DNA from 2 places in the Microbispora sp. NPDC088329 genome. Region 2 is predicted to be linked to the other one. Evidence: riboswitches for the same ligand, from Rfam matches in the RefSeq annotation. Region 2 holds a riboswitch; the other holds the start of a gene.
The links. Region 2 has a riboswitch for glycine ahead of gcvT (glycine cleavage system aminomethyltransferase GcvT). Riboswitches for the same ligand answer to the same signal wherever they lie in the genome.
Positions count from the first base shown of each region.

Region 1: it holds a riboswitch for glycine, as region 2 does, so the genes downstream of both, gcvP (aminomethyl-transferring glycine dehydrogenase) here and gcvT (glycine cleavage system aminomethyltransferase GcvT) in region 2, are expected to answer to the same signal.

Region 1 is NZ_JBFBIP010000003.1:168,883-173,970, reverse strand. It holds gene AB0O28_RS08020 (hypothetical protein) at 1-91, opposite strand, end outside; gene gcvP (aminomethyl-transferring glycine dehydrogenase) at 183-3,008, opposite strand; glycine riboswitch at 3,190-3,281, opposite strand; gene AB0O28_RS08010 (MerR family transcriptional regulator) at 3,347-3,964, opposite strand; gene AB0O28_RS08005 (bifunctional nuclease family protein) at 4,120-4,590, opposite strand; gene AB0O28_RS08000 (MerR family transcriptional regulator) at 4,667-5,088, opposite strand, start outside.
Region 2 is NZ_JBFBIP010000015.1:35,122-40,209, forward strand. It holds gene AB0O28_RS25510 (3-oxoacyl-ACP reductase) at 1-49, shown strand, start outside; gene AB0O28_RS25515 (gamma-glutamyl-gamma-aminobutyrate hydrolase family protein) at 60-749, shown strand; gene AB0O28_RS25520 (AfsR/SARP family transcriptional regulator) at 1,259-2,041, shown strand; glycine riboswitch at 2,145-2,242, shown strand; gene gcvT (glycine cleavage system aminomethyltransferase GcvT) at 2,381-3,472, shown strand; gene gcvH (glycine cleavage system protein GcvH) at 3,469-3,861, shown strand; gene AB0O28_RS25535 (L-serine ammonia-lyase) at 3,886-5,088, shown strand, end outside.

The sequences.
Region 1 (5,088 bases), on a different contig from region 2:
TCGCGGCAGCGCCGTCGAGGTCGCCGCCTTCGGCGAGCCGGCGCGCGTGGTCGAGCCGGTCGGACCGCCGCCCGGAATCGATGGCCGTCATACAGGGGCCTCGCATGGTCGCAGGTGATGAGGAACGATCACCGCGATCTTAACGAGACCGGCCGCCGGGCGGGGCCGACATGCCCAACCGATCAATCCTCGTACGCCTCGAGGGGCGGGCAGGAGCAGACGAGGTTGCGGTCGCCGTACGCCTGGTCGATGCGGCGCACCGGCGACCAGTACTTGTCGTCTCGCAGGCCGGGCACGGGGTAGGCCGCGACCGCCCGCGAGTACGGGTGGGTCCACTCGTCGGCGGTGAGGCACTCGGCCGTGTGCGGGGCGTTGCGCAGCGGGTTGTCGGTCTTGTCGAACTCGCCCGACGCCACCTTGGCGATCTCGCCCCGGATGGCGATCAACGCGTCGGCGAAACGGTCGAGCTCGGCCAGGTCCTCGCTCTCGGTCGGCTCGATCATGAGCGTCCCGGCGACGGGGAACGACATCGTGGGCGCGTGGAAGCCGTAGTCGATCAGCCGCTTGGCCACGTCGTCGACCGTGACGCCGGTCTCCTTGGTGATCTGCCGCAGGTCGACGATGCACTCGTGCGCGACCAGGCCGCCCCTGCCGGTGTACAACACCGGGTAGTGCGGCGCGAGGCGCCGGGCCAGGTAGTTGGCCGACAGGATCGCCTGCTCGGTGGCCTGCCGCAGCCCGTCGCCGCCCATCATCCTGACGTACGCCCAGGAGATCGGCAGGATGCCCGCCGAGCCGTACGGCGCGGCCGACACGTGCGCCGGCAGGTGCTCGGCGAGGTGGGCCTTGACGGCCACCGGGCCGACGCCCGGCCCGCCGCCGCCGTGCGGGATGCAGAAGGTCTTGTGCAGGTTGAGGTGGGAGACGTCCGCACCGAACTCGCCCAGCTTGGCCAGGCCCACCAGCGCGTTGAGGTTGGCTCCGTCGACGTAGACCTGCCCGCCGGCCTCGTGCACCCGCTCGCAGATCTCGACGATCGTCTCCTCGTACACGCCGTGCGTGGACGGGTAGGTCACCATGATCGCGGCGAGCGCGTCGCGGTGCTTGTCGATCTTGGCGGCGAGGTCGGCGAGGTCGACGTTCCCGTGCGCGTCACAGGCCACCACGACCACGCGCATGCCCGCCATGACGGCGCTGGCGGCGTTGGTGCCGTGCGCGGACGACGGGATGAGGCAGACGTCGCGGCCGCCCTCGCCCCTCGACCGGTGGTAGGACCTGATGGCCAGCAGCCCGGCGAACTCGCCCTGCGAGCCCGCGTTCGGCTGGATCGACACCCGGTCGTAGCCGGTGACCTCGGCCAGCCAGCCCTCCAGCGTCGCGATCAGCTCGGCGTACCCCTCGGCCTGCTCCGCGGGCGCGAACGGGTGCACCGAGGCGAACTCCGGCCAGGTGATCGGCTCCATCTCGGTGGTCGCGTTGAGCTTCATCGTGCAGGAGCCCAGCGGGATCATCGAGCGGTCGAGCGCGATGTCCTTGTCCTGCAGGCGCCGCAGGTAGCGCAGCATGGCCGTCTCGGACCTGTGGGCGTGGAACACCGGGTGGGTGAGGAAGTCCGAGGTCCGCTGCAGGTCGGCCGGGAGCGCGTCGGAGGTGACCCGGTCGAGATCCTCGAGCACCACGTCGGCGACCCCGAAGGCCGCCCAGACGGCCCGCAGATGGCCGGTGGTGGTCTTCTCGTCGCAGGCGACGCCGACGTGGTCGGCGCCGGCCTGGCGCAGGTTCACGCCCCGCTCGGCGGCGGCGGCCACGACCTGGGCGGCCCGCCCGGGCACGTGGGCGAGCACGGTGTCGAAGAACTCGTCGTGGACGACCTCCACGCCGCCCTCGCGCAGCCCGGCGGCGAGGACGGCCGCGTGCCGGTGCACCCGCTGGGCGATCCTCCTGAGGCCCTCCGGGCCGTGGTAGACGGCGTACATCGACGCCATCACCGCGAGCAGGACCTGCGCGGTGCAGATGTTGCTGGTGGCCTTCTCCCGCCGGATGTGCTGCTCGCGGGTCTGCAGGGCCAGGCGGTAGGCGGGGCGTCCGTCGGCGTCCACCGAGACGCCCACGAGACGGCCCGGCATCTGCCGCTGCAGGCCCTCGCGGACCGCCATGTACGCCGCGTGGGGCCCGCCGTAGCCCAGGGGGACACCGAAGCGCTGGGAGGAGCCGACGGCGATGTCGGCGCCCTGCTCACCCGGGGAATCCAGCAGGGTCAGCGCCAGCAGGTCGGCCGCGGCCACCAGGAGCGCGCCCCGCGCGTGCGCCCGCTCGGCGATGGCGCGGAAGGACGCCACCCGGCCGCTCGCGCCCGGATACTGGACGAGGACCCCGAAGCATTCGGGCAGTTCACCGGCGAGGTCCGACTCCACCAGTGTGATGCCGAGCGGCTCGGCACGGGTCGCCAGCACGGCCTTGGTCTGCGGCAGCGCGTCGGCGTCCACCACGAACACGTCGGTCTTCGCCTTGCTCGCCCGCCGGGCCAGCGTCATCGCCTCGGCCACGGCCGTCGCCTCGTCGAGCAGGGACGCGCCGGCGACGCCGAGGCCGGTGAGGTCCGACACGACCGTCTGGAAGTTCAGCAGCGCCTCCAGCCGTCCCTGCGAGATCTCCGGCTGGTACGGGGTGTACGCGGTGTACCAGCCCGGGTTCTCCAGCACGTTGCGGAGGACGACGCCGGGGGTGATCGTGTCGTGGTAGCCGAGGCCGATCATGGGAGTCAGCACCCGGTTGCGGCCGGCGAGGGCGCGCAGTTCGGCCAGGGCCTCGGCCTCCCCCACCGCCTCCGGCAGGTTCAGCGGACCGCGCGTGCGGATCGCCTCGGGCACGGCGACGGCGAGCAGGTCGGCGATCGACTCGTAGCCGACGGCCTCCAGCATGCGGGAGCGGTCGGCATCGGAGGGGCCGATGTGACGGGTCGCGAAGGGCGGGGCGGAAAGATCGCGAAGAGTGGAGCGATCGGTCATGACGAGGGCCTCCTGGGCGGGTCGAGACCTGCGGCGACCGCCCCGCGCCCGTGGGGCGCGGCCGGTCGTGAAGCGGTCTCCCCCTCTGTCATCGGACCTGAGAGCTTCACCGGGCCGTCGAGCCCGGTTTTCCCCTTCGGTGAGGCACCGCCTGGCCGGCGGGCCTGCTTTTCAGAGTCGCCTCGTCCGTGCGGTACGGATGCCTGAGAGATTCCGGGGAGGTTGCTCCTTCGGCGCCCCTGAACGATCAGGGGTCTCTCCCGCACGAGGTCGTCGGCCGTGTTCCACTCTACCGGCTACCCGTTATCGGAGATGACTACCCTCCTGCCCGATTGATCTCAGCCGGTCCTGCGGGCCTTTCTGCGGCGGGCCAGCTCGTCCGCCGGATGGTCCCCCTCCGCATCCGGGGCGGGCTCCGCGCGCTCACCCGGAAGCTCGGCGAGCGATCCCTCGACCTCCCGCCAGACCCGCCCGAGCGCGATGCCGAACACACCCTGGCCGCCCTGCAGCAGGTCGATCACCTCGTCGGCGCTCGTGCACTCGTAGACGCTCACGCCGTCGCTCATCAAGGTGATCTGCGCCAGGTCGTTGACGCCGCGGTCGCGCAGGTGCCGTACGGCGGTGCGTATCTGCTGGAGGGAGACCCCCGTGTCGAGAAGACGTTTGACGACCTTCAGGACGAGGATGTCGCGGAAGCTGTACAGTCGCTGGGACCCGGATCCCTGAGCGGCTCTTATCGTCGGGAGCACCAGTTCGGTCCGGGCCCAGTAGTCGAGCTGCCGGTAGGTGATCCCGGCGGCCGCGCACGCCGTCGGCCCGCGGTATCCGATGCCCTGGGGCAGCGCCGTCGGCTGCTCGTCGAACAGCAGGCCCTGTTCGCCGGCGCGCTCGCGCGCCGCCTGCCGAACCGGGTCGTGCTGGCCGGCCGACTTACCCTCGCCGCTGCTGACCGCCACTGCGGACCTCCGGCTTTCTCTCATCCCACGGTCTGATCTGGGGGTTCGTGAATTACAACCGTGGTTTCCCTTGCACCGTAGGACCGGGGCCATCGTCAGTCAACGACCCCGTCCGGCGCGTCGTGAAGCGTAATCTCCCGAAATCGTCCGGCACGTCAGCCCGCCCGGCCGAAGTCTTCCGGCGTGATTTTGTCCAGGAACTCGCGGAACTTCTCCACTTCGTCCTCCTGGTCGTCGGGCATGCTCACGCCCGCCTCCTGGATCACGTCCTCACTCGCGTAGATCGTCGCCCCCGTACGCAACGCCAGCGCGATCGAGTCCGAAGGACGCGCGCTGACCTCCACGCCGTTGGAGAAGACCAGGTCGGCGAAGAAGATTCCATCGCGGAGCGCGACGATGTTGACGGTGCGCAACCGCACCCCCAAGGCCTCAAGAACGTCACGGAACAAGTCGTGGGTCAGCGGCCGGGGCGGCGGCTCCTCCGCCTGGGCCAGCGCAATAGCGGTCGCCTCGGTCATGCCTATCCAGATCGGCAGATACCGATCACCGCTCGTCTCCTTCAGGAGAACGATCGGCTGGTTGGTGGGCATCTCAACGCGAACCCCCACGACCTCCATCTGCAACACGGGCGGCTCCGTCTCAAGCGTCGCGGCATATCACCAGGCATTCAACGTAACACCCACGGAGGAGCGGATGTGCCGGTCACCGCCCTAGAACGCCGCGAACACTCCCACGCAGTAACGCATTGTGCAGTTCCTGGAGAAGTCCGGAGATTTCGCGGGCGGTCTCGTCCGCTTCCGCGATCGCTCCCGGCGCCTTGCGCTTCAGCAGCGGGGCCACCGCCTGCTCGATCAGGCCGGCCTCGCGCTCCACCGCCGCACGTACCGCCCTCAGGTGCCGCGCCTGCAGGCCGAACCGCGCCAGCGCCCCCACGCTGCGCGCGACTTCCAGGGCCTCCCCGTCGTACCGGCGCGCGACGGGAGCGACCAGGCCGAAGCTCTCCATCTCGGCCAGGGTCTCCTCGTCGATGCCGGCGGCCTCGATCAGCTCCTCCCGGCTGAGGCGCACGGGCGGGGCGCCGTCGGACACGGCGTGCGGGCGGGCCGCCTGCTCGTCCAGCTGAT
Region 2 (5,088 bases):
GTTCCTGGTGGACGGCGGCATCTCCGGCGCGTACGTCACTCCGCTGTAGAGGGATCGTCATGGCCCGTCCCGTCATCGGCGTGACGTGTTACGTCGAGCCGGCGAAGTTCACCGTGTGGGACATGCCGGCGGCGCTGCTGCCGTACATGTACGTCGACCACATCGTGCGGGCGGGGGGCCAGCCGGTCATCCTGCCGCCCGCGGGGGAGCCCGCCGCGCTGGTGGAGCGGCTGGACGGGCTGATCATCGCGGGCGGGGGCGACATCGACCCCGCCCGGTACGGCTCCGCCCCGGCCCCCCAGACCGGCTACATCCGGAAATTTCGTGACGATGCCGAGTTCGGGTTGATGACGGCCGCGCTGGAGGCCGGGCTGCCGTTCCTCGGCATCTGCCGCGGCCTCCAGGTGCTCAACGTGGCGCTGGGCGGCACCCTCCACCAGCACCTGCCCGACGTGGTCGGCCACACGGACCACTCCCCCGCCCCCGGCACGTTCGGCCGCGTCCCCGTACGGCTCTCGCCGGAGTTGGCCAAGATTTACGAAGGCGAGGACCTGACGCCCGCCCACTACCACCACCAGGCGATCGACCGCCTGGCGGACGGGCTGGAGGTCACCGCCCGTTCCTGCGACGGCACGATCGAGGCCGTCGAAGTGACGGGAGCCGCGTTCGCGCGGGCCGTGCAGTGGCATCCGGAGGCCGACGAGGACGGCCCCCTCTTCCGCGCTCTCGTCGCCGCCGCCCGCCGTTGAGAATCCCGGAGCGGCGCCGCGCCTGAGAACCCCCGCGAGAACCCGCACCCGAGGATCCGGTGTGCGCCGCGGAGAACCCGATGCGACGCCGCCTCGCCCCGTTGGACGCCGTCCGGCGGGACGACGCGCGGCGCACCGGCATGCCGGTCGAGCCCCCGCATAACGCACCCGCCGCAACGCGGCGGCCGCCCGGTGAACACGGCTGTCGCCCTCCTCCCGCGGCGACCGGAGCGGCGACCGGAAACACGTCATCGCATCCTCCTCGGTTTATGTAACCGATTTCATTTGCTGCACGTGCATGTTCGCTGGGCATTCATCGCTTTACGGAACGCAATGCCATGACGGAACTTCCCACCCCGGCGCGCGCCGCGAAAAACAGCAATTTTGACGAATGCAGGGAGAGAGGGATATCGTCAAATACCTATTGAAGCCGCGTCGTCGGCGCGTTCACGCTGCTTTCGTGTGCGAGGGGGATCGTGTTATACGCCGTGCTCGGACCGTTCCTGGCCATGAAACCCTCGGGGGACGTCATCGCCGGGCTCGCCCCGAGACACCGGCAGCTCCTGGCGCTGTTCCTACTCAATCCGAATATCGCGGTCCACCGGGACACGCTCATCGATCTGCTATGGAATGGCCGTCCCACTAAATCCGCGCCGCGGAATCTTACCACCTACATCGCACAGGTGCGCAGGCGGCTCTCGCCACGCGACCCCAGCGTTTCTCCGCTGCACACGGTGGAAGGCGGGTACCTTCTTTCCGTGCCGTCCGGATCCGTGGATGCTGCAGTATTCAACCAATTGGTGGCACAGGGCAGAATCGCTCGAGACAATGGCGATTACCACAATGCGGCGAGGATCTTCGAGAGCGCGCTCAACCTGTGGCGGGACGACGCCCTGCTCGGCATGAGGCACGTGGACGAACTGGCCGCCTGGGCCGAACGGCTCGACGAGGACCGGCGCGCGGTGACCGAGGACCTCTTCGACGTACGACTGACGCTCGGGCACCATCACGAGATCGTCGGCGGCCTGGCCCAGTGGGCGAGACGGCATCCGCTGCGTGAACGGCCGCACCGGCAACTCATGCTGGCGCTGCACCGGTCGGGCCGCACCCACGACGCCTCGGCCTCCTACCAGCGGCTGCGCCGCACGCTGGTCGACTGCCTCGGCACCGAGCCGTCCCCCGATACTCAGGCCATCCACCAGCGGATCCTCACGGGCGACGACCCTTCCTCCGCCCTGGCGCGTCTCCACGCGGGGCACCGGCCGCTGCAGGAGTCGGATCACCGATCGTGACCGAAGGCCGGCGTGGACCGCCGCCGGAGTCTCCATGATGAAATCGGGCGGTCCGGCCGGTTACGGGGGTGGTGGGAGAACCACTAGGCTGGCTGCACACCGGTGACCCCGTGCGGGAGAGCGTCCTGGCATCCGGTCAGGGCCCCTGAAGGAGCAAGCCCTCCCCGCGAACCTCTCAAGGCAAAGGACCGCGCGGGCCAGGTGACCTCTGGAAAGAAGGCCGGAAGGCCTCGCCGAAGGTGAAAGTCCGGCAAAGATCGGACGAAGCTCTCAGGCGCCGATGACAGAGGGGGAGGATGCCCGATAGTTCAACGCAGCATCCGTCCTTCCGAGGTGCGCATGTCCCGATCCACCCCGCTCCGCGGTGTCCATGAACGCCTTGGCGCGACCCTGACCGACTTCGCGGGATGGCAGATGCCCCTGCGCTACGGCAGCGAGTCGGCCGAGCACAACGCGGTGCGAACGGCCGCGGGGCTCTTCGACCTGTCCCACATGGGAGAGATCTTCGTCGTCGGCGCGCAGGCCGGCGAGGCCCTCGACCACGCCCTCGTGGGTCACCTCAGCGTCCTCGCGCCCGGCCGCGCCCGCTACACGATGATCGTGAACGAGACCGGCGGCATCCTCGACGACCTCATCGTCTACCGCCTCGACGAGGACCAGTACATGGTCGTCGCCAACGCCTCCAACTACGCCCTCGTCGCCCGCGAGCTCGCCGACCGGGTCCGGGGATACGACGCGCGGGTGACCGACCGGTCGGACGAGTACGCGCTGGTGGCGGTGCAGGGGCCGCGCAGCGCCGAGATCCTGGCCGCGCTGACCGATGCCGACCTCGGCGAGCTCAAGTACTACGCCATCGTCCCCGGCGTCGTCGCGGGCACGCCCGTCCTGATCGCACGCACCGGATACACCGGCGAGGACGGTTTCGAGCTCTTCGTGCTGAACGAGCACGCCGTACCGCTGTGGGAGGCGCTCGCCGAGGCGGGCAGGGACGCCGGGCTCGTTCCCGCCGGGCTGTCGGCCCGCGACACGCTCCGCCTGGAAGCCGGCATGCCGTTGTACGGCAACGAGCTGAGCGCGGCGATCACGCCGTTCGACGCCGGCCTCGGCCGGGTCGTCCGTTTCGACAAGCCCGGCGACTTCCTGGGCAAGGCCGCCCTCGAGCGGGTCGCGGCGAACGGCACCACCCGGCGCCTGGTCGGGCTGGTGGCGCGCGGCCGCCGGGTGCCGAGGCACGGCTACTCCGTCACCCGGGAGGGTGCCGTCGTCGGCGAGGTGACCAGCGGCGCCCCGTCGCAGTCCCTCGGCCGCCCGATCGCCTTGGCGTACGTCGACGAGGACGCCCTGGAAAAGGGTGGCCTGACCGTGGACATCCGGGGCAGCCAAGAACCGGTCGACGTCGTCGATCTGCCTTTCTACAGGAGGAGCAAGTGAGCACCATTCCGGACGACCTGAGCTACACCAAGGAACACGAGTGGGTGGCCGGGATCGAGGACGGCCTCACCGTGACGGTGGGCATCACGGCGTACGCGGCCGAGCAGCTCGGTGACGTGGTCTACGTGGAGGTGCACCCGGAGGTCGGCGCGACGGTCACGGCCGGCGACGCGGTCGGCGAGGTGGAGTCCACCAAGTCCGTGAGCGACATCTTCGCGCCGGTCAGCGGCGAGATCGTCGAGATCAACGCCGCCGTCGCGGACGAGCCCGCTCTGGTCAGCTCCGACCCGTACGGCGAGGGCTGGCTGTTCCGCGTGCGCGTGGAGGAGGAGCCGGACGACCTGCTGTCGGCCGCGGAGTACACCGCGCTGACCTCCGGCGAGTCCTGACAGGAAGCCGAGAGGCGACGATCAATGGCGATCAGCGTCTTCGACCTGTTCAAGGTGGGGATCGGGCCGTCCAGCTCTCACACGGGCGGCCCGATGGCCGCGGCGCACAAGTTCGCCCGCGGGCTGCACCAGGACGGGCTGCTGGAGAAGGTCACCAGGGTCGAGGCCATCCTCTACGGCTCGCTCGGGCTGACCGGCAAGGGCCACGGCAGCGACAAGGCGGTCCTGCTGGGCCTGTCCGGCGACAAGCCCGAGCTGGTCGACGTCGACACCGTCGACGAACGGCTGGCGGCGATGCGGGCGAGCGGCACGGTCACGTTGTACGGCCTGCACGAGATCCCGTTCGTGGTCGGCGAGCACCTCGTCTTCGAGCGCACGCTGTCGCTCCCCCACCACCCCAACGGCATGCGGTTCACGGCGTACGCCGACGACGCGGTGCTGCGCGAGAAGGTGTACTACTCGGTCGGCGGCGGCTTCGTGGTGGACGAGAACGCCACCGGCGCCGACCGGATCAAGCCCGACGACACGGTGCTGCCGTACGCCTTCACGACCGCGCACGAACTGCTCGCGCACTGCGCCGAGACCGGCCTGTCGATCTCCGGCCTGATGGTGGAGAACGAGAAGGCCTTCGGCCGTACGGAGGAGGAGATCCGGGCCGGCCTGCTGCACCTGTGGGCGGTCATGGCCGAGTGCGTACGCCGCGGCACCGGCCGCGAGGGCGTCCTGCCGGGCGGTCTGAAGGTGCGCCGCCGGGCCCACCAGCTGTACCGGCGGCTGCAGGGTGAGGCCGACGGGACCGACCCGCTGCGGGCGATGGACTGGGTCACGCTCTTCGCGCTGGCCGTCAACGAGGAGAACGCCGCGGGCGGCCGGATCGTGACCGCGCCGACCAACGGCGCCGCCGGAATCGTCCCGGCCGTTCTGTCCTACTACATGCGTTTCCTTCCGGGCGCCGGCGAGGACGGCGTCGTCCGCTTCCTGCTCACCGCGGGCGCGATCGGCGTGCTGTTCAAGGAGAACGCCTCCATCTCCGGCGCGGAGGTGGGCTGCCAGGGCGAGGTCGGCTCCGCCTGCTCCATGGCGGCCGCGGGCCTCACCGAGGCGCTCGGCGGCACGCCCGAGCAGGTCGAGAACGCCGCCGAGATCGGCATCGAGCACAACCTCGGCCTGACCTGCGACCCGATCGGCGGGCTCGTCCAGATCCCGTGCATCGAGCGCAACGCCGTC